3 regions of the Bradyrhizobium sp. Cp5.3 genome follow, and region 3 is predicted to be linked to each of the others. Evidence: riboswitches for the same ligand, from Rfam matches in the RefSeq annotation. Region 3 holds a riboswitch; each other region holds the start of a gene.
The links. A riboswitch is a leader RNA that binds a small molecule or an ion and turns the genes downstream of it on or off. The one in region 3 is predicted to bind cobalamin.
Positions count from the first base shown of each region.

Region 1 (7,502 bases), on a different contig from region 3:
GCTTGTTGTCGGCATCGGAGCCTCATTTGAGCAGCGTCTACGAGCTAACGAAGGCCCGGGCTCCCGCAGATTTCCTGTCCGGCGGAGGGGAGATGGGCGCGCGCTTGCGCGCTCACGACTGGACCAAAGGTCCGCTCGGCGAACCGTCGTCCTGGCCGCGCAGCCTGAAGACCGCCGTGCGAATCATGCTGACGTCGCGCCAGCCGATCTGGATCGGCTGGGGGCGCGAGCTGATCTATCTCTACAACGATGCCTACAAATCGATCATCGGCGGCAAGCATCCCTGGGCTCTCGGCCGGCCGACGGCGGAGATCTGGCGCGAGATCTGGACTGAAATCGAGCCGATGCTCGCGACAGCGATGCACGGCGACGAGGGCACTTACGTCGAGGAGCAACTCCTGATCATGGAGCGGAGCGGCTACCAGGAGGAGACCTACTACACGTTCTCCTACAGCCCCGTTCCCGACGATGACGGCACGACCGGGGGCATCATCTGCGCCAACACCGACGATACGCGGCGCGTCATCGGCGATCGGCAGCTTGCGCTGCTGCGCGAGCTTGCGGTAGCGACCGCGGAGGCCCGCACGCTCCGGGGCGCCTGCCGTCGCGCCGGTCTTGCGCTTGCAACCGACGCCAAGGACCTGCCGTTCGCCCTGATCTACCTTGTCGAGCCCGACGGCCGCGACATCGCGCTGGTCGGCTCGTCCGGCTTTGCCGGCGACCATCCCGCTGCCATCACCAGGCTGTCGCTCGACGCGCCGTCGCCCTGGCCGCTCGCTGAAGTCATTCGCGAGCAGAAGTCGCAGGTGGTGTCTCACCTTGCGTCGCGGTTCGGGGCCGAGTTTCCGCCCGGCGTCTGGGACCAGAGCCCGCGGCAGGCGGCCGTGATCCCGATCCCGGCGCGCGGCGAGACTGCACGCAAGGGCGTGCTTGTCGCGGGCCTCAATCCGTTCCGCCTGTTCGACGACGATTACCGCCGTTTCCTCGAGCTCGCCGCCGGCGAGATCGGCGCGAGCCTCGCCAACGCGCAGGCCTATGAGGAGGAGCGGCGGCGGGCCGAGGCGCTGGCCGAGATCGATCGCGCCAAGACTGCATTCTTCTCCAACATCAGCCACGAATTCCGCACGCCCCTGACCCTGATGCTGGGACCGATCGAGGATGCGCTCAACGACACCTCGCAGACGGTGCTGCATCCGGTCCAGCGCGAGCGCCTCGACACCGCGCATCGCAATTCGCTGCGGCTCTTGAGACTCGTGAACAGCCTCCTCGATTTCTCCCGTATCGAGGCGGGTCGGGTACGTGCCAGTTTCGCGCTGACCGATCTTGCCGCCTTCACCGCGGAGCTCGCTTCCAATTTCCGCTCGGCGACCGATCGGGCAGGCCTGCGCCTGACCATCGCCTGTCCGGCGCTGCCGCAGCCGGTCTACATCGATCGCGAGATGTGGGAGAAGATCGTCCTCAACCTGATCTCGAACGCGTTCAAGTTCACGTTCGAGGGCGAGATCACGGTGGAGATGCGCGCAAGCGGCGACGGGACTGCGGCCGAGTTTAGGGTGCTCGACACCGGAACGGGCATCCCCACCCATGAGCTGCCGCATCTGTTCGAGCGCTTCCATCGTATCGAGGGGGCGAGGGGACGGACGTTCGAGGGCAGCGGCATCGGCCTTGCGCTGGTTTACGAGCTGGTGAAGCAGCACGGCGGCGCCATCATGGTCGACAGCGATTTCGGCCGCGGCAGCACCTTCACTGTGACCATCCCGTTCGGGCGCGCGCATCTTGCCGCCGAGCAGGTCGCCGAATGCGCGATCGCGTCGCTGCCGATCGGAAGCCGCGTCGAGGCCTATGTCCAGGAGGCGCTGCGTTGGCTTCCGCACGACGCGACCGAGACGGATCTGCGTGGCGACCTCGCCCTCGAGAGCGCATCGGAGACGCCGGACGCGTTGACGAGCGACGGTGGCGAGCGGATCATCCTGGCCGACGACAATGCCGACCTGCGCGACTACGTCAAACGGCTGCTCGACGCGCAGGGCTATCGGGTCGAGGTGTTTTCCGACGGGCGGGGGGCCCTCGAGGCCGCTCGGCGGCAGCGGCCCGACCTCGTTCTTTCCGATGTGATGATGCCGCGTCTCGACGGCATCGGGCTGCTCGCCGAACTGCGCGGCGATGGTCAGCTGCGGGGATTGCCCGTCATCCTGTTGTCGGCGCGGGCCGGCGAGGAGGCGCGAGTCGAGGGCCTCGAGGCCGGGGCCGACGACTACGTCAACAAGCCGTTTTCGGCGCGCGAATTGCTGGCACGCGTGCGCGCCAATCTGCAGCTGGCGCGGATCCGGCGAGAGGCCGAAGAGACGCAGCGCCAGCAGGCGGCGCGGCTGGAAGCCGTGGTCAACACGGTGCCAACGGCAGTGTGGTTCACGCACGATCGGAGCGCCGAGCACATCTTCGGCAATGCCTATGGTGCGCGCCTGCTGCGGGTCCGGCCCGATGCGAACATGTCGCTGTCGGCACCGCCGCCCGAGCGTCCGGCCTGCCGCATCTTTCGCGACGGCCGCGAAGTTGCGGCGTCCGAGTTGCCGTTGCAGCGCGCCGCGCGCGGCGAGGAGGTCGGCAACGAGGAGCTGGAGATCCGCTTCGCCGACGGCGGGTCCGCAACCGCGATCTTCCAAGCCTCGCCGATCGTCGATGTGACCGGACAGTTTCAGGGCGCGGTCTGCGCAGCCATCGACATTTCCGAGCGCAAGCGCCAGGAACGCCATCGCGAGTTGCTCGTCAACGAGCTCAATCACCGCGTCAAGAACACGCTGACCACCGTGCAGTCGTTTGCGCTCCAGACCCTGCGCAATGCCCCGAGCCTCGGCGAGGGGCGCAGGGCCTTCGACGCCCGCCTGATCGCGCTCTCGAAGGCGCACGACGTACTGGTGCGGGAAAACTGGGAGTCGGCGGAATTGCGCGAGGTCGTGATCGAAGCCCTCGGCGCCTACGCCGAGGGGGCCGACGGCAGGATCGCGATCGCCGGTCCCGACTTGCGGATCAAGCCTACGGCGGCGCTCGCGATCTCGATGGCGCTGCATGAGCTCGCGACCAATGCGGTGAAGTACGGCGCGTTGTCCCGAGGCTCTGGAAAGATCCAGGTCGGATGGGACGTCGGCGAGCATTTCGAGCTGCGCTGGATCGAGCGCGGCGGTCCCACCGTTGTGGTCCCGTCGCGACGCGGCTTCGGTACGCGATTGATACAGCAGGGCCTTCCCCACGAATTCGGCGGCGCGCAGGTCGAGCTGGGGTTCGAGCGCGAGGGCGTCGTCTGCGTCATTCGCGCGCCGCTGCACGAAATCCGCGCCAATTTTGCCGCGCATGATGAAGCCACCGCTGACGGAGGGAATGACGATGTCTGAAATCGATCTCGCCGGTCAGCGGGTCCTCGTCATCGAAGACGAGGCGTTGGTCATGATGTTGCTTGAGGACAGCCTTCTCGACGCCGGGTGCGAGATCGCCGGCGTCGCCGCGCGCATCGACGATGCGCTCGAGAAGGCCACCTCGTTCAGCTTTGACGTCGCCGTCCTCGACGTCAATCTCAACGGACGGCAGACCTTCGACGTGGCGCGCCGCATTGCGGAGCGCGGCATTCCCCTCGTCTTCGCAACCGGCTACGGCGCTGCGAGCCTGCTCGCGAATTTTCACAACGTTCCGATCCTGCAGAAGCCGTTCCAGCAACAGGATCTTGAGGCCGCGCTACGTCTTGCGATCTCGAGGCGACCGGGCGAGGGCAATGTCGTCGCGCCCTGGGAGGACCTTCATTCGATCGATGAGCCTCGTCAGTAACGTGCGACAACGGCGCCATGCGACGATCGGATTGACTCCGGCTCTGGAGAGCCGGTAACATTCTCGCCGACGGTTCTCCTCACGGAGATCAAAAGGGAACGTGGTGCGGGGTTGTCCCAACGCCACGGCTGCCCCCGCAACTGTAAGCGGCGAATCTTTCGTCATATGCCACTGGGAATCTCGGTCCTGGGAAGGCGACGCAAGGTAGCGACCCGCGAGCCAGGAGACCTGCCGTCAGCCGTGGTCGCACGCGAAGATGTCGGTCGGGGAGTACAGACATTAGCTTCACCGGAGCAATAGCTCCGTCGTGAAACCTCGTTCGCTGTGACGTGCCACTGACGTCTCGCCGAGGTTCTAACTGTGTCCCTTATTGTCTTTGCCGCTAGGCGCTTTCGCGCCGGCCTTCTCGCGTCCGTTTCTCTGCTGTCTCTGGATTTCTCTGCCGCTTTTGCGCAGCAATCGGCGTCACCCGATCTGTTGCCTCCGGTCGAGGTCGTGCCGTCCAGACCAGTCGCGGGCATCGTGCAGTTGCCTCCCACAGCTCCGCTGCGGTCACGCCCACGGCGCGAGGCGCTCAAGCCGCCTCAGGCACCCGCGTCAGCGACGCCAATCACTGCATCGCCACTCGTGATTAGCCCGACCGGCATTGCGACACCGGCGGGACAGGTGGCAAGCTCAGTCACCGTGATGACCGAACGGGATATCCAGACCCGGCAATACCGCACCGTGCCCGACGTTCTGAACACGGTGACGGGATTGAACGTGGTGCAGACCGGCGGGCCGGGCGGACAGACCTCGGTGTTCATGCGCGGCACCAATTCCAACCACACCAAGGTGTTCGTGGACGGAATTGACGTTGGCGATCCCTCAACGCCGAACGAGGCCTTCGATTTCGCGCATCTTTTGACCGCCGACATCCAGCAGCTCGAAGTACTGCGCGGGCCGCAGAGCGGCCTCTACGGCTCGGACGCAATCGGCGGCGTCATCTCGATAGTCACCCAAAAAGGCGAGGGGCCGGCACGCGCGACGGCGTCGATCGAGACCGGATCGTTCAACACGTTCAACCAGACCGTGGGCCTGCGCGGCGCGCAGGACAACTTCAACTATGCTTTCAATGTGGCGCATTTCCATGCGGGCGACATCCCCGTAACACCGCTTCAGTTGCTGCCCCCGGGGCGGAAGGCGAACGGCAACAACTACGACAACATGACCTACTCGACCAAGCTCGGGCTCGACATCAACGAGAACTGGTCCGTCAACAGCGTCGTTCGCTATACCGACGCGAGTTTGCTGTTCACCGGCGACGGCGGCTTTCCGAGCACGCCGAACGCCGCGCAAAGCACCCATGCGGTCCAGCAGCTCTTCAACCGCGACGAAGCGGTCTGGTCGCTGCTCGACGGCGGCATCAGGAATTATTTCGCTGTGAACTATGCGAGCAGCCGCAGCACCGACATCGGCCCGGAAGATCCACTCGCGACAATCACGACCGGCGAGCGCATCAAGTACGACTGGCACGTCGTTACCGAGCTCACGCGGGGCAACAATCTCGTCGTCGGCGCGGAGCAGCAGACCGAGCGGATCGATACGACGGGATTCTCGGCCGAGAACGGCAACAGGGCCGCATTCATCGAATTGCAGTCGGAGTTTGTGAAGCGCTTCTTCCTCGTCACGAACGTCCGCAACGACCACAATGACCAGTTCGGCGAGCGCGCGACCTATCGCGTCGCGCCGGCCCTGATCGTTCCGGTGACCGAGACCAAGCTGAAGGCGAGCTACGGGACTGGCTTCAAGGCGCCCACGCTGAGTGAGCTCTATCAGAATTTCCCGACCTTCGGCTTCTTCGGGAATCCGAACCTGAAGCCGGAGCAAAGCGAAGGCTATGATGTCGGCTTCGAGCAACCTCTCTTCAGCGACCGCATCCGGTTCGGCTCGAGCTATTTCCACAACAGTATCACCAACCTCATCACCACCAACGCCACCTTCACGTCCTATGCGAACGTAAATCTCGCGACGACCGAGGGCACCGAGAGCTTCGTCTGGGCGCAGGTCACGGAGCGCTTTGGCATTCGCGCCGACTACACTTTCACCCGCGCCGTCGATGCCGGAACAGGGCTGCAGCTGCTGCGCCGGCCACAGGAGAAGTGGAGCGCGACAGCGACCTGGATGCCGATCGATCCGCTTATGCTGTCCGCGACGGTGCTCCACGTCAGCGACTGGCGGGATGTCACGCGCGACGGTTCGGTGTCCGGGATCGTTACGCCCGGCTACATGCTCGTCAATTTGCGCGGCGACTATGCGGTCAACGAGGAGGTCAAGGTGTTCACTCGTGTCGATAACCTCTTCAACCTGCACTACCAGAACCCGACCGGATTCCTTGCGCCTGGTCTCGGCGTGTTCGGCGGCATCCGTATTGCGAGCTATGGCGTGAAATAGCGAAGTAGCCGAGGAGAAAAATGTGCTAGAGTTCCCAGCCAGGAGATCATTCATGGCTTTCGACATTCTGCCGTCTCACGCCGACCGATTTCGTCTGCATCCGGTCGAGCCGCGTCATGCGGCGCTGTTCTGCTTCGCGTTGCTGACCGCCGCGTGCGCGCTGGCGAGCTTTGCGCTGGCCTGTGCGACACCGTTTGCGGCGTTTGCCGTGGTGGCGGCGGCGATGCTGCGGCTCGCGCCGGCGCTGCTGGTCGTGAGCGGCGCGTGGCTCGTCAACCAGACCATCGGATTCGGTGCGCTGCATTATCCGGTCGATGTCGGCACCATCGCCTGGGGCTTTGTCATCGGCGGCGCCGCGCTGGTCGCGACCGCGGTGTCGTCGGCCGTTCTCGGCGTGTTGCCGCAGAACCGCAGTCCGCTGGTGCTCGCGCTCACGCTCGTCTGTGCCTACGCCGCCTATGAGCTCGCGCTGTTCGCCGCGACCCCGTTCCTCGGCGGCCAGATGGCCTTCACTGCCGCTATCGTGACCCGGCTCGGGCTGCTCAGCGCCGTCTGGTTGGTCGGCCTCGTCGCCGCCTGTGAAATCGTCCGCCTGATCAATTCGTTCGGGCGGGGACGCGCGATCTCGACTTGAACGCGGAAGTTCACTGGCGCGCCGACATCACGTCCCTGGTCTTTCCGGTCCAGGGACACGGCGCGATCTGCGCCGTGCATCGGGGGGCATTCCGGACCCTGCTCGGCTCGGAGCCCTCGCCAGAGGAGTGCCTCGGCTATTTCCGGCGCTTTGAGGAGGCTTTTCGGGCCGCCGCCGGCGCCAAGATCGCCCGCAAGGCCATTCCGGCGGGTACGAGCCTGCATCTTACCAGTCGCGACATCGCCCGGAAGCTGCTAGAAGACGCCCAAATCGCAAGTGGAGAACAGCTATGAGCCAGCTCACGAATGCCCAGGTTACGCATCTGCCGGTCGCAGCCGGGCAAGTGGGGCGGCTTTCGCAGGCCCTAATGGCCATGGTGCTCGGCGTGTTCATCGTCGGCGTCGTGGGCTTCTCCCACATCGATGTCATCCACAACGCCGCGCACGATGTGCGCCATTCGAACGCGTTCCCCTGCCACTGACCGGGGTGGCATGGGCACGTTTCGCTCGATCGTCTTCTCGTCGGTCATTGCCGGTTTCATCGTTGGTCTCATCGTCACGGTCGCCCAGCAGTTCGGCACCGTCCCCCTGATCCTGAAGGCCGAGGTCTTCGAGAAGGC
Region 1 is NZ_AUFA01000003.1:267,338-274,839, forward strand. It holds gene K289_RS43975 (ATP-binding protein) at 27-3,389, shown strand; gene K289_RS43980 (response regulator) at 3,382-3,816, shown strand; cobalamin riboswitch at 3,870-4,067, shown strand; gene K289_RS0106585 (TonB-dependent siderophore receptor) at 4,177-6,249, shown strand; gene K289_RS0106590 (hypothetical protein) at 6,302-6,883, shown strand; gene K289_RS0106595 (hypothetical protein) at 6,880-7,176, shown strand; gene K289_RS43985 (CbtB-domain containing protein) at 7,173-7,364, shown strand; gene K289_RS0106605 (CbtA family protein) at 7,375-7,502, shown strand, end outside.
Region 1: it holds a riboswitch for cobalamin, as region 3 does, so the genes downstream of both, K289_RS0106585 (TonB-dependent siderophore receptor) here and K289_RS0132465 (ribonucleoside-diphosphate reductase subunit alpha) in region 3, are expected to answer to the same signal.

Region 2 (7,502 bases), on a different contig from region 3:
CGCGAGCCCGCGTCACGAGGACCTGGTGCGGCGCGCGCTCGGCGATGCCGGCATCGCCGTGTTCGGCGCGCTGCCGCGCCACGCCGAGATCAGCCTGCCGAAGCGGCATCTCGGCCTCGTGCAGGCCGAGGAGCAGGCGGAGGTCGGTGGCCTGATCGGTGAAGCCGCGCGCTTCGTCAGCGAGCACGTCGATCTCGATGCGGTGTTGCGATCGGCCGCAGCATGGTCGCCGCAAGCGGCGGCAAATGGCCTGAACGTGACGCCGCCCGGGCAGCGCATTGCGCTGGCCCGTGACGCTGCGTTCTCCTTCGTCTATCCGCACATGCTGGAAGCCTGGCGCGCGGCCGGCGCCGAGATCGTGACTTTCTCGCCGCTTGCAGATCAGGCTCCCGACGCCGGCGCCGATGTCTGCTGGCTGCCCGGCGGCTATCCCGAGCTGCACGCCGGTCGGCTCGCGGCGAACACGCGCTTTCGCAGCAGCTTGCGCGCCTTTGCCGAGACGCGGCCAGTGCATGGCGAATGCGGAGGCTATATGGTGCTGGGCACGGCCCTGACCGACGCCGACGGTGTCCGCCACGAGATGACGGGCCTGCTCGGCCTGGAGACGAGCTTTGCGAAACGCCGCATGCATCTGGGCTACCGTCTTGCCGAGCTCGCAGCGCCGGTGCCGGGACATCGGGCCGGCGCGCGCCTGCGCGGCCATGAATTCCACTATACGACCATCATCGCGCAGCCCGACACGGCGCTCGCGGTCGTGCGCGACGCCACCGGTGCGGTCATTGCCGAGACCGGCTCGCGCCGCGGTCGAGCCACGGGTACGTTTTTCCATTTGATCGCGGAGGACCGGTGAGCGGCTTCGTCTCTTTCGTTTCCGCCGGTCCCGGCGATCCCGAGCTCCTCACGGTGAAGGGAGCGGCGCGGCTGCGCGAGGCCGACGTCGTGCTCTATGACGACCTTGCCTCGGGCGCGATCCTCGATCTCGCCCGGCCCGGCGCCAATCTCGTTGCGGTCGGCAAGCGGGCGGGGCGTCCCTCGACCAAGCAGCAGCATGTCAATCGTCTCCTGGTCGACTATGCCGCGACCGGTGTGCGCGTGGTGCGGCTGAAGTCGGGCGATGCTGGAATATTTGGCCGGCTCGAGGAGGAGATCGAGACGTTGCGCGCGGCCGCCATCGGCTACGAGATCATCCCCGGCGTCACGTCGGCCTGCGTTGCGGCTGCGGAGGCCGGCATTCCCCTGACGCGGCGCTACACCTCGCGCAGAGTCCAGTTCGTCACCGGAGCTGACGTTACCGGTGAGTTGCCCGCGAATCTCAACTGGGCGGCGCTGGCTGATCCGGAGGCGACGACAGTGGTCTATATGGGCCGGCGGACGTTCCCGGATCTCGCCGCGAAGCTGATCGCGCATGGGCTCGCGGCGAACACGCCGGCGCTATTTGCCGAATCCCTCGGTCGCCCGGACGAGCGGCTCGTGCGTACCACCATCGCTGAGCTGGCCGCGCAGCTCGCGCGGGGCGGCGCGGCCACGACGGCAGCCGTCATCGTGTTCGGTGCGCTGGCGGAGGCCGACCCATCGTGTTGAGGCTCTCGCTGATAGGCATCGGTTGCGGCGATCCGCAGCAGCTCACGCTGGCTGCGATCCGTGCCATCAACGCGGCGGATCTCGTCCTGATCCCGCGCAAGGGGACCACGAAATCCGATCTCGCCGACTTGCGGCGGACGATCTGCGCGGATGTGCTCACCAACGACAGGACGCGCATCGCCGAATTCGATCTTCCGGTGCGTGACGCAAGCGAGGCGGACTACCGCAAGGGCGTCGACAATTGGCACGCTTCCGTTGCCGCAGCCTGGTCGCAGACGATCGCAGATCGTCTTGGAAGCGACGGCCGTGTCGCGCTGCTGATCTGGGGCGATCCCTCGCTCTACGATTCCTCGCTGCGCATTGCGCGCCGGCTCGAACCGCTGCCGAAGATCGAGGTGGTCCCCGGTATCACCTCGATTCAGGCGCTGTGCGCGGCGCATGCGCTGCCGCTCAACGATATCGGCGAACCCTTTCTGGTCACGACGGGGCGGCGCCTACGCGAAGGCGGCTGGCCGATAAGCGCCGATACCGTCGTCGTGATGCTCGATGGCGGTGCGGCGTTTCAGTCGCTCGATCCGCACGGCTTGCACATCTGGTGGGGCGCCTATCTCGGCATGCCTGATCAAATCATCATGTCCGGCGCGCTCGCTGACGTCGGGCCGCGCATCGTCGCCGCCCGGCAGCAGGCGCGCGAACGCCATGGCTGGATCATGGACAGCTACATTCTCAAACGCAGACCGTGACGCAGAGAGGCAGCATGCTTCCCGAATGGGTTTACCGGAAATGCCCCGATATCTCCGCTGTCCATCGCGACGCGGCGATCGCGCGCGAGGCGCAACTGACGAAACCGACCGGCGCGCTCGGCCGGCTCGAGCAGCTCGCGATCGAGCTCGCCGGTCTCCAGGCGACCGAGCAGCCGCGCGCAGGCGGCGTGCCGATCATCATCTTCGCCGGCGATCACGGCATCGTCGCGCAAGGTGTCTCGGCCTATCCGCAAGCGGTGACCATCGCGATGATGGCGAACTTCGCATCTGGCGGTGCCGCGATCTCGGTGCTGGCGCGCGAGCTTGGTTCGAACCTTGAAGTGGTCGACGCCGGCACGCTGGCGGAGGCTGAGATGGCGGGTGTCGTCGCCGACAAGCCGCGCAAGGGAACGCGCGACTTCAGCGTGGAAGCCGCGCTCGAGCCTTCTGAGCTGACGTTTGCTTTCGAAGCCGGCCAGCGCGCGGTCGTTCGTGCGGAGGCATCAAGGCCCGATCTGCTGATCCTCGGAGAAATGGGCATCGGCAACACCACGACGGCGGCGGCGATTGCCGCTAGCCTGCTCGGCGTGAGTGCTGAGGAGATTGCCGGCAGCGGCACCGGCGTCGATGCGGCCGGTCGCGCACATAAGGCCCGCGTGATCGATGCGGCGCTGGCGCGCCACGGGCTTGCTGGTGCGTCGCCCGAGAAAATTCTGTGCGCCGTCGGTGGCCTCGAGATCGCGGCCATTTGCGGCGCGATCATCGCCGCCGCGCAGCGCCGCATTCCGGTGCTGATCGATGGCTTCATCGTCTCGGTTGCTGCGCTGGCGGCTGTGCGCCTCAACCCGTCATGCCAGCCATTCCTGCTGCCGTCACATCAATCGGCGGAGCAGGGGCACCGGCTGGTTCTGCGCGCGCTGAACGTCCAGCCGCTGATCATGCTCGATCTCAGGCTCGGTGAGGGATCGGGCGCCGCGATCGCGCTGCCGCTGGTGCGGCTCGCGTGCAGCCTTCACAACGGCATGGCGACGTTTGCACAGGCCAATGTGCCGGATCGTCCGGCTTGATGTTCAGCCGGAGCGCTGATTGACGGACACGACGCGCCAGCTCGCCGCGAGCCGGTCGATGCGAGTGAGGGAGAGCGGATCGACGACGAAGCGCAAGGCGGCCTGTGGCGCGAGATCAAGTGCGATGCAGAGCGCTGCGCGGATCGTGCCGGAGTGGACCACGAGAATGGCCGGACCGGGTCCGATCTGCGCGAGGCCCTTCCGGACGCGCGCGACCTGATCCTCAAAGCTTTCGCCGCCCGGCGGCCGTCCGCGCGCGGGGTCGTTCCAGAATTGCGCATAGGCGTCGCCACCTGCCGCGGCGAGCGCGTCGTGGCGCTGGCCGGTCCAAGCGCCAAAATCCTGCTCGCCGAATTCGGGAGCAAGCGCCGGATCGAGCCCTAATGCGCGTGCCGTATCGACTGTCCGGCGCGACGGGCTGGCATAGCTCATGGCATCCGGCGGCAGGCAGCGTCGCAGCGCGTCGATCTGCGTGCGGTCACCGAGATCGGCCGGCGTGTCCGGCGCATGGATCGTGCCCGCGATGCCGTCGACAGCCGCATGACGTATCAGCCAGAGGAAGGTCTCGCCTTCCATGTGATGTCTCCTGAAAGCCACTGCGACAACAACGCCGCAGTTCGCGCACATTGACTCCGCCTGCGTCTTAATCCTAGATGGTCCTGACGGTTTCCCCGAAAGGGGATGAAAAGGGAATGCGGTGCGGGGATGTTTCCCCAATGCCGTAGCTGCCCCCGCAACTGTGAGCGGAGAATCCTTCGTCAGAAGCCACTGGGTCCTCGGTCCCGGGAAGGCGACGAAGCGGTCATGACCCGCAAGCCAGGAGACCTGCCGTCAGCCGTGGTCACACGCGAAAATGTCGGTCGGGGAGTACAGACATTCGGCTTCATCGCAAAGGCCCAAAGGGCCGGAGGTGAGACCTGGTTCGCTGTGACGTGCCACTGACGTCACACCGAGGTTCGGACCATGTCTTCCATCCGCGTCGCGCGCCAGCGCAAATTCCTGCTCGCGACCGCTGCTCTCACATCAATTGCATTCGTCGACATGCCCGCGGCTTTCGCGCAGCAGGTCCGCGATCCGCTACCGCCGGTCGAGGTGACCCCCGCCCAGCCCCGCGGGCCGGCCAAGCCCGCGCGCAGCGAGGGACGGCTTGCGCGCCGTGCCGCGGCGACCAGGCCTGCCGCGGTGCCGGCCTCGCAGAAGCCCGCCGTTCCCACCACGGCGCAGACGCCGCTCAACACCAATGTGGTGGCCGTAAGCGCCTCGCGCCTCGGCCTGACCGTGCGCGAGATCCCGGCGACCGTCGAGGTGATCTCGGCCGAGACCATGCGTGAGCAGGGCTATCGCACCGTGTCGGAGGTCTCCCAGGGCGCGGTCGGCGTCACCTCCGGCGATAATCCGGCCGAGCCGTCGGCCTTCTCGATGCGCGGCTTCACCAACAGCCAGATCAACACGCTCTACAACGGCATCAAGATCGGCCCGCAGAACATGACCTCGCGCATCATGGACACGGCCAATCTGGAGGCCGTGGAATTCGTGAAAGGCCCGGCTTCGGTGATGTCGGGCGAGGGCGCCGCCGGCGGCGCGGTCAATGTCGTCACCAAGCAGCCGCATACTGGACCCGTCCTGAACGAGGCGGATTTTTCCTGGGACTCCCTGAACTCGTTCCGCTCGCATTACGGCTCCGGCGGCAGCACCAATGTCCAGGGCCTCGACTACCGCTTCGACATCAGCCGATCCTCGCTCAACGGCTTTGCCGACGATACCAACACCAGGACGCTCGACGTCTCCGGCCAGCTCAACTACCGCATCTCCGACAGCCTCAAGATCTGGGGCGCGATCGAGTATCGCGAGGACCGCGGAAAAGCCTATTGGGGCGCGCCGCTGGTGCCGATCGCCTTCAGCGGCTCGCACGCGACGAGCGGCATCGTCTCCGGCAATTACATCTCGAACTACAACGGCTCGAATCTCGGGGCGGTCACCATCGACGACCGCACCTTCAACACCAACTACAACGTCCTCGACAACCGCAACGTTGCGCAGGAGGTCTGGCTGCGCGGCGGCTTCGAGCTGAAGCTCGCGCCCGGCCTCACCCTGAAGAGCCAAGCCTACGGCTATGGCGCCGAGCGCACCTGGTTCAACAACGAGGTCGAGGCGTTCAACTCTGGCTCGAACCTGGTCGATCGCGAGCGCTTTTACGTCGCGCATAGCCAGCGGCTGGCCGGTAACATCACCGATCTGACCTGGGATACGAATATCGCAGGTTTCGATAATCGCTTCGTCACAACACTTGCGGTGAGCGATCTCGACTTCGTCCGGCCGGGCGCCGCCAATTTCCCCCACGATCTCGTCACGCTGGTCGATCCCGTGCGCGGCTATTACGGCCTGCTCACGACGCAGCAGCAAACCGCGCGCATCGACAACGAGGCGCTGTCGTTCGAGGACCGGCTGAAGCTCACGCGCAGCTTTGCCCTGGTCGGCGGCCTCCGCGTCGAGCATATCGGGCTCGACCGCAACTCGACCGACGTGAATGGCCTCGAGAAGGCGAACTTCCCGTTCTCGAAATCCTGGGTGCCGGTGACGGGCCGCATCGGCTACACTTGGGACGCTGTTCCAGGCCTCACCTTCTTCAGTCAGTACGCCACCGGCGCGGACGTCTCGGCCAACAATATCTTCCTGCTCGTGCCGACCCAGCCGCTCGATCTGACGACCTCGCGCACCTATGAGACCGGTGTGAAACATTTGTTCTGGGACAACAGGGCGGAGTGGTCGTTCTCGGCCTACGACATCCTGCGCAAGAACGTCTATGCCGCGGCCGGCGGCATGCAGCTCAACATCGCCGGGCGCCAGGAGTCGAAGGGCGTTGAACTCGCGGCGTCGGTCCGCCCGATTGATCCGCTGCGACTGTGGGGCAACATCGCCTATGTCGATGCGCGTTACGCCGATTGCAATTTCGTCGGCGGCTCGTTCTCCGGCAACACCCCGCCGAACGTGCCGCGCATCGTCGCCAATGCGGGAGCGTCCTACCGCTTCTTCACACCCTTGCCGGTCGAGCTCGGAATCGTCGGCCGCCATGTCGGCGACCGCTTCAACACCGATGCAAACGTCGTGACGCTGAAGGCCTACACCGTGGCCGACGTCTATGCCTTCGTCGACATTCCCAGGACGGTGTTCAATGCCGTCGACCAGGCGCGCCTGACCTTCCGCGTGCGCAACATCACCGACAAGCGCTATGCGATCTGGGGCGATCCGTTCTACCCCGATCAGATCCTGCTGGGAGCCCCGCGCACCTACGAGATCTCCGCGGCGTTCAAATGGTGAGCTCCGGCGCATGATGGGTACGATCGTCCTCGTGCATCGCTGGCTCGGTATCGCGTTCTGCCTGCTGTTCGCGATGTGGTTTGCGACGGGGATCGTGATGCACTTCGTTCCGTTTCCGTCGCTGACCGAAGCAGAACGATTTGCAGGCCTCGCGCCGCTCGCTCGCACGCGGGTGACGATCGCGGTTGGCGATGTGGTGACCGCCAGCGGGATCGCGGATGCCGGGCGCGCCCGCTTGATTCAGCGGAGCGATGGTCCGGTATACATCGTCGAGGGTTCGTCGCGGTTGCGCGCCGTCCGCGCCTCCGATGGAACGGATGCGACGGTGACCTCGTCCGATGTCGCGCTCGCCATCGCGCAGGATCACGCCCGCGGGCGCGGGCTCGACGCTACGCGCGCGGCCATCGTCGCGCGCGCGGACTACGATCAATGGAGTGTGCCGAACGGGTTTGATCGCCACCGGCCGTTGTTTCGCGTGGCGCTCGGCGACGCCGCCGGGACGGAGGTCTACGTCTCATCCGGCACCGGCGAAATCGTCCTGGATACGACGCGCAGCGAGCGCGGATGGAATCTTGCCGGCAGTGTCCTGCACTGGATCTATCCGACGGTCCTCCGCAGCAACTGGCCGCTGTGGGATCGTGTGGTCTGGACGCTGTCGCTGTTGGCTCTGATCGCCGCCGTACTCGGCGTGGTGCTCGGGATCGCCCGGATCAAGGTGCCTTATCGCGGATGGCACTCCCTACATCACGTCATCGGCCTTGTAGCGATGGTGTTCCTGCTGACATGGATTTTC
Region 2 is NZ_AUFA01000039.1:22,410-29,911, forward strand. It holds gene K289_RS0133230 (cobyrinate a,c-diamide synthase) at 1-850, shown strand, start outside; gene cobA (uroporphyrinogen-III C-methyltransferase) at 847-1,581, shown strand; gene cobF (precorrin-6A synthase (deacetylating)) at 1,575-2,324, shown strand; gene cobT (nicotinate-nucleotide--dimethylbenzimidazole phosphoribosyltransferase) at 2,339-3,391, shown strand; gene K289_RS0133250 (histidine phosphatase family protein) at 3,395-3,967, opposite strand; cobalamin riboswitch at 4,038-4,239, shown strand; gene K289_RS51845 (TonB-dependent siderophore receptor) at 4,355-6,709, shown strand; gene K289_RS0133260 (PepSY domain-containing protein) at 6,720-7,502, shown strand, end outside.
Region 2: it holds a riboswitch for cobalamin, as region 3 does, so the genes downstream of both, K289_RS51845 (TonB-dependent siderophore receptor) here and K289_RS0132465 (ribonucleoside-diphosphate reductase subunit alpha) in region 3, are expected to answer to the same signal.

Region 3 (7,502 bases):
TCCCTTCATGGGCGTTTCCGTGAGCGATTGCGCGTATTGCCACCACTCGACCGTCATTGGCTTGGGTCGCGAGACATCGCCAAACAGGATTGGCGGCCGAACGCAGCGCGAACCATAGGACTGCACCCAGCCATGGTTGGTGAAGGCGAAGCCGGAAAACTGCTCGCCGAAATATTGCACCATGTCGTTGCGCTCGAACTCACCATGCACCAGCACGTCAAGGCCAATATTCTCCTGCCACCGGACCGCGCGCGCGGTCTCGTTCTGGAGGAACGTCGTGTAGGCAGCGTTGCTGAGCGTCCCACGGGTATGCGCTGCGCGCGCATTCCGGACCGCTGTCGTCTGCGGGAATGAGCCGATGGTCGTCGTTGGAAACGCCGGCAAATTGAAGCGCTGGTGTTGCGCCTCCGCACGCTTCGCAAACGGGCTGTTGCGGCGACGCAGGCTCGCATCGATTGCGGCGACACGCTGCGCCACTTTCGCATCGTGAATGCGGGGCGAACCCTTACGTGCGGCGGCGGCAATGTCAGATTCCTTCAGAGCCGTACCGCACGACTTCCGGCCGCCCGAGAGCGCCGCTCCCAGTGTTGCCAATTCCTCGATCTTTTGGACGGCGAAGGCGAGCCAGCTCTTGATCTGGGGATCGAACTTTTCCTCCAGGCCAAGATCGATCGGCACATGCAGGAGGGAGCAGGATGGCGCGATCTGCACGCGATCCCGCCCTAGCGCGTCGATCACGGGTTCGAGCCGATCGAGAACGCGATTAAGATCCGCACGCCAGATGTTACGCCCGTCGATCACGCCGAGCGAGATCACGCGATCGCGGGACAAGGCGGCAAGATCTGACAATTGCTCCGGGGCGCGGACGAGATCGAAGTGCAGGCCCGTGACAGGAAGCCCGAAGGCAGTATCGCGGTTTTCGCCGAGCGCACCGAAATAGCTCGCCAACATGATCTTGATCTGCGGCACGGATCTTGCGATCTCGGTGTAGGCGGAGCGGAGCGCGGCCTGAGCGGCAGCGTCCAGATCGAGCACAAGGCAGGGTTCGTCGATCTGGACCCAGTCCGCGCCCTGCTGGGCAAGTTCGCGAAGGACATCGACATAGACCGGGAGCAACCGCTCCAGCAGCGAGAGCGGTTCGAAGTCCGGTTCCTTGCTCTTGGCGAGCTTGAGGAATGTGACGGGTCCGATCAATACCGGCCGCGTCTGATAGCCGAGCGACTTTGCCTCTTCGTATTCCTCAATCGGTTTGCGTGAGGCGAGGCTGAATTGCTGATCGCGGCGCAGCTCCGGGACCATGTAATGGTAGTTGGTGTCAAACCATTTCGTCATCTCCTGCGCCGGTACGCCATGACCGTGGTGCGCATGCCCGCATGACGCTTCAGTTGCGTTAGCATCCGCGCCGCGCGCCATGGCAAAATAGGTTGCAAGCGGCACCGGGCCGTTTTTCCAGCCATAGACGTCCGGAATGGCACCGACCATCACGGACGTGTCGAGCACTTGGTCGTAGAACGAAAAGTCGTTCGAAGGAATCACGGTGACGCCGAGCCTTTTCTGCCGCGCCCAATTCGCAGCGCGCAGCGCCATGCCGGCCTCGATCAGCGAGGGTTCGTCCGATGCGCCAGACCAAAAGCGCTCGAGCGCGAATTTCAGCTCGCGTCGCGGACCGATACGAGGTGTGCCGAGAGTTGCAACAGGAAGAGACAGAGACATAGCATCAACCCCGTGGTTGGGGGCAGAGGCCGTGGCGGACGCATGCAGGGAAAGTCGCGCGAGCGACGGCTGCCTCGCGTACCACCGGGACACCCCGCCCGTGGACGAATATTTCGTCGGGGCAGGTCTCCTGGCTCGCGGGTCAATGTCGCTGTCTGGCCTTCCCGAAGCTGTATGGGCTTCAGTGACTTGAGTTGGACAGCGGCTCGCCGCTTACAGTTGCGGGGGCAGCGCCGGCATCGCACCGGCTTCCCTCTTAGCTCCGGATCAAGCGGGATCCGGAGAACCTCGACGCTTTCGATTATCTGCAAGACGGCCGCGCCGTCAACCTCTCACATGTGCGCGTCTGAACGGCGATCTGGACAGTGGAGACGTCCGACAGTTTCGCGACGGTGTAACGCTACTCGTCCTCAACTCTGCGTCTTCGAAACTCAATCGGCCCAAGTTGGTAGGTGTGCAAGCGTCCGAACCGTCAGTAACACGATGTTCCTTGTTGGCTATCCTTCGTCGCTGCCGCTTTCCTTGCGCCATAGGTCGAGCATGAACACGATCACGTCTCAGCATCTTGACCTGGCCTGCGTCGTAACGACGCGAGTTGTCGGATTTTCTCCCGCTACGAACCTGACGTGCGGCAGCAGGCAAAGGGCCGGCATCGCCATTCGGCTCGTCAAGTCGACTTTCCGCCAGAGACTCAAATGCGTGGTGAGCGAGGTTCCATGTGGCATCTCGATAGCCTTTCCGGAGGCGACTGAGGCCGATATCATGGACGTTTGCGCCTTTGCCGAGCAGAGACTGCAGCGGCTCCAACAGGAACCGCTCACGACGAAAATGGTCGAGGAGATTCTATCCGTCACTCCGGCAGAGCTTCGTTGCTTGACCAAGCAGGGCAGGATTCCACCCGTGGGTCGCGCCTTTTTCAGCCAGGGCAGGAAGCAGGTTGGCGTGTTTGTGTATGCGCCGGAGGTGATCTGCAAACTCGCCAAACAGTCGGACCAGATTTCCGAATGGCGTCGTGCCGCTGGAACGGCGGCAATGCCCTCCCACAGAAAATCGTCGCTCGCGCGCCAATCGGCCGTTGACACTTTCGAGTAAATGTCACTAGATATAGAGGTCACGGTTCCACTATTTCGCAAGATTTGGTGGCTAAGAGGGAAGCCGGTGAACTGCGTTTCGACGCGGAATTCCGGCGCTGCCCCCGCAACTGTCAGCAGCGAGCTGCTTCCGAACATCGTCACTGAGGTCATTAAAGGCCTCGGGAAGGCGGGAAGCATGCGACGACCTGCGAGCCAGGAGACCTGCCGCGACGACCTGAACGTCCACGGGCGGGGTGTCCCGGCGGTCGCTTGCATGCACCGTCCGGCACATGTCTGCCGGCGTTTCTGCGGCGCCCTCCTTTGCCCCGTTCGATAGCAACATGCATCACGGGGACCTTTGATGTCTTTGAACCTCCACGACGCGGAAATCGCTTCCGCTCCCATCATCCAGCTGCGTCCGGAATCGCTCGCGGGCACGCCAAGCGAGCCCGCCATGCAGATCATCCGTCGCAACGGCAAGGTAACGCAATTCGATTCGGCCAAGATCGCGGTTGCGATGACGAAAGCGTTTCTCGCCGTGGAAGGCAACACAGCAGTCGCCTCGCGCCGCGTGCATGAGAGCGTCGAGCACTTGACCGCTGATGTCGTAGCTGCGCTGACGCGCCGAGCTGGGGAGGGGCGCACGTTTCACATCGAGGATGTGCAGGACCAGGTCGAACTCGCGCTGATGCGCCGCGAGAATCACAAGGTCGCGCGCGCCTACGTGCTCTACCGGGAAGAACGGGCCCGCAAGCGCGCCGAAGCCGAGGCTGCGGCTCCGAAGGCCATCTCAAGCCAGCCTTCGCTCCACATGCTCCGCGACGACGGCAGCAACGTGCCGGTCGATATGGCCCGCCTCACCGCTGTGATCGCGGAGGCCTGCAATGGATTAGACGCGACCGATCCTGCGGCTGTGCTCGTCGAGACCACACGCAATCTATATGACGGCATCAGCCGCAACGAGCTTGCGCTTGCGCCGATCATGGCGGCACGCTCCCTGGTGGAGCAAGAGCCCAACTACGCCTATGTCAGCGCGCGTCTGCTGCTGGACAAGCTGCGCGGTGAAGTTCTCACCTATGTGCATCGGCAGCCGACGGAAGCGAGCCAGGCCGACATGGGCAGTCGCTACGCAGACTACTTCCCGGTCTATATCAAGACCGGCATCGCCGCCGAGCTGCTCGATCCCGAGCTGACCCGGTTCGACCTCAACAGAATCTCAGCGGCCCTGAAGCCGGAGCGCGATCTGCAATTCCAGTTCCTGGGCCTGCAGACGCTTTACGACCGTTACCTTCTTCACGTCTCCGGCAACCGTATCGAGCTGCCGCAAGCGTTCTTCATGCGGGTAGCTATGGGGCTTGCGCTCCGCGAAATCGACCGCGAGACCAAGGCAATCGAGTTTTACGATCTCCTGTCATCTTTCGACTTCATGGCTTCGACGCCGACGCTGTTCAATTCAGGCACGCCGCGTCCGCAGCTTTCATCTTGCTTTCTGACAACGGTAACCGACGAGCTCGACGGCATCTTCAAGTCGATCAAGGACAACGCGCTGCTCGCAAAATATTCGGGGGGTCTTGGCAACGACTGGACCCCGGTGCGGGGCCTGGGCGCGCACATCAAGGGCACCAATGGCGAAAGCCAGGGCGTGGTGCCGTTCCTCAAGGTCGCCAACGATACGGCGATCGCAGTCAATCAGGGCGGCAAGCGCAAAGGCGCGGTCTGCGCCTATCTTGAGACATGGCACGTGGACATCGAGGAGTTCCTCGATCTGCGCAAGAACACAGGCGATGATCGCCGCCGCACCCACGATATGAATACCGCGAACTGGGTCCCGGACCTCTTTATGCAGCGGGTGGAGGCCGACGGCGAATGGACTCTGTTCTCTCCAGACGAGGCGCCCGACCTGCATGATCTGTACGGAGAAGCGTTCAAGACCATCTATGAAGAGTATGAGGCCAAGGCCAAGGCCGGCAAGATGCGGATCTTCAAGACCGTCCGCGCAACCGACCTTTGGCGGCGCATGCTGACGATGCTGTTCGAGACTGGTCATCCCTGGATCACCTTCAAGGATCCCTGCAACCTCCGCTCTCCGCAACGGCACGCCGGCGTGATCCACTCTTCAAATCTTTGTACCGAAATCACGCTCAACACCGCAGCGGATGAAGTTGCCGTTTGCAATCTCGGTTCGATCAATCTGCTTGCCCATGTGGGACGGGAGGGCATCGATCATGCCAAGCTGAAGCGGACGGTCGAGACGGCGATGCGGATGCTCGACAACGTGATCGACCTCAACTTCTACACCATCCCGGAGGCGCGCCGCTCCAACATGCGCCACCGACCGGTCGGTCTCGGCCTGATGGGCTTCCAGGAGGCATTGCATGTCCAGGGCATCGCGATCGCGTCGGAAGCGGCGGTCACCTTCGCCGACGTCAGCATGGAAGCCATCTCGTTCCATGCGATTGACGCTTCATCCGATCTTGCGATGGAGCGAGGCCCCTATGCCAGCTTCGAAGGCTCGCTATGGTCGAAAGGGATTCTGCCGATCGACTCCATCCAGCTCCTCGCTGAGGCCCGCGGCGGGCTCGATCTCGACCGCTCCTCCAGGCTTGACTGGCACGGCCTGCGCCAGAAGGTGGTCGCATGCGGCATGCGCAATTCGAACGTTATGGCGATCGCGCCGACGGCAACTATCTCCAATATCTGTGGCGTGTCGCAGTCGATCGAGCCGAGCTACCAGAACCTGTTCGTCAAATCGAACATGTCTGGCGACTTCACGGTCGTGAATGAATTCCTGGTCCGCGATCTCAAGGCTCGCGGGCTGTGGGACGAGGTCATGGTATCCGATCTCAAATATTTCGACGGCAGTCTCGACCGGATCGATCGGGTGCCCGACGATCTCAAGGCGCTCTATGCAACCGCTTTCGAGATTGACAGCGCCTGGTTGATCGAGGCGGCGGCCCGCCGGCAGAAATGGATCGACCAGTCGCAGTCGCTCAACCTCTACATCGCCAGTCCCTCGGGCAAGAAGCTCGACGCGCTCTACCGGCTGGCTTGGCGGCGCGGCCTCAAGACGACCTATTATTTGCGTTCGCGCAGCGCCACGCATGTCGAGAAATCGACGCTCAAGGGCACAGACGGCAAGCTCAACGCCGTGTCGGCAGCGGCGGTGGTTACCCATGCCCCGATCGACATCCCTTCCGCAACGGCTCCCGAGTTCGACGGCACCGAGGCATGCCGGATCGAGGATCCGGAATGCGAAGCCTGCCAGTAAGGAGGACGACATGCTCGATTGGTCTGATGCCGAAATGGCGGCCGCTTCGGTTGCCTCGGCACCCGCCCTTGTCACCGCGCCGCGTCCGGCAACCCGGCTCAAGCTAGAACCGGTTGACCCGACTGGGCTCGGCACCATCGACCGTACCGGCGGCCGGGTCTCGGTCGGCGAGAAGCGGATGATCAACTGCCGTGCCGACGTCAACCAGCTTCTGCCGCTCAAATACAAATGGGCCTGGGAGAAGTACCTCGCTGCCTGCAACAATCATTGGATGCCGACCGAGGTCTCGATGCAGGCCGACATCGCGCTGTGGAAGTCGCGCGACGGCCTCACGGAGGACGAGCGGCGCGCGATCAAGCGCAATCTCGGCTTCTTCGCCGCCTCGGAATCGCTCGTCGCCAACAACATCGTGCTGGCGATTTACCGGCGCCTCACAAACCCGGAGTGCCGGCAGTATCTGTTGCGTCAGGCTTTCGAGGAGGCCGTCCACACGCATACCTTCCAATACATCGTCGAAAGCCTTGGCCTTGATGAGGGCGAGCTGTTCAACATGTATCGTGAGGTGCCCTCAATCACCGACAAGGCGGCGTGGGCGCTCAGGCACACACAGCATTTGGACGATCCATCTTTCCAAACGGGGATGCGGGAAGGGGGACAGGCTTTCCTGCGAGATCTCGTCGCGTTCTACGTGGTCTTCGAGGGAATGTGGTTCTACACTGGATTCGCGCAGATCCTGTCGCTCGGCCGGCGCAACAAGATGGTCGGCATCGCCGAGCAATATCAATACATCCTGCGCGACGAGAGCATCCACCTGAACTTCGGCATCGACGTAATCAACCAGATCAAGATCGAGAATCCGCATTTTTGGACGCCAGCGTTCCAGGAGGAGGTTCGCGGCATGATCCGGGAAGCTGCCGAGCTCGAGACCGCCTACGGGCGCGACACCATGCCGCGCGGATTTCTCGGGCTCAACGCCGGTCTGTGCGAACAATACATGCACTTCATCGCCAATCGCCGCTGTGCGCAGATCGGATTGGCAGCCGTCTTCGCAGAAACGGAAAACCCCTTTCCCTGGATGTCCGAGGCGATGGACCTCAAAAAGGAGAAGAACTTCTTCGAGACGCGCGTCATCGAGTATCAAAATGGAGGCGCACTCGGCTGGGAATAGCGCTTCGCGGCAGGCTGCGCAGTCGTAGCGACGCTACTTCCTGGTAAACAGCCGCTTGAAGACATTGCAGCTTATAGCAAGTAGCTTCTCATCTTGAATAATCTTGATGAGCTTGCTGGAGGGCGCACTATGAACCCACGGTGGGCTTCGAGGGTTCGCCAGGTTCGAGTTGATGAGAAAATCGCGCAGGCGGACTTCCCGAGGTTTCATCGTCTGCCTCTAAAAGTCTGCGGCAAATCGTCATTGAAGCCAATTTAGCAAAAACGGACCGGACAGGTAG
Region 3 is NZ_AUFA01000036.1:50,536-58,037, reverse strand. It holds gene metE (5-methyltetrahydropteroyltriglutamate--homocysteine S-methyltransferase) at 1-1,713, opposite strand, end outside; cobalamin riboswitch at 1,816-2,019, opposite strand; gene K289_RS0132470 (hypothetical protein) at 2,254-2,805, shown strand; cobalamin riboswitch at 2,811-3,031, shown strand; gene K289_RS0132465 (ribonucleoside-diphosphate reductase subunit alpha) at 3,148-6,054, shown strand; gene K289_RS45930 (ribonucleotide-diphosphate reductase subunit beta) at 6,065-7,222, shown strand.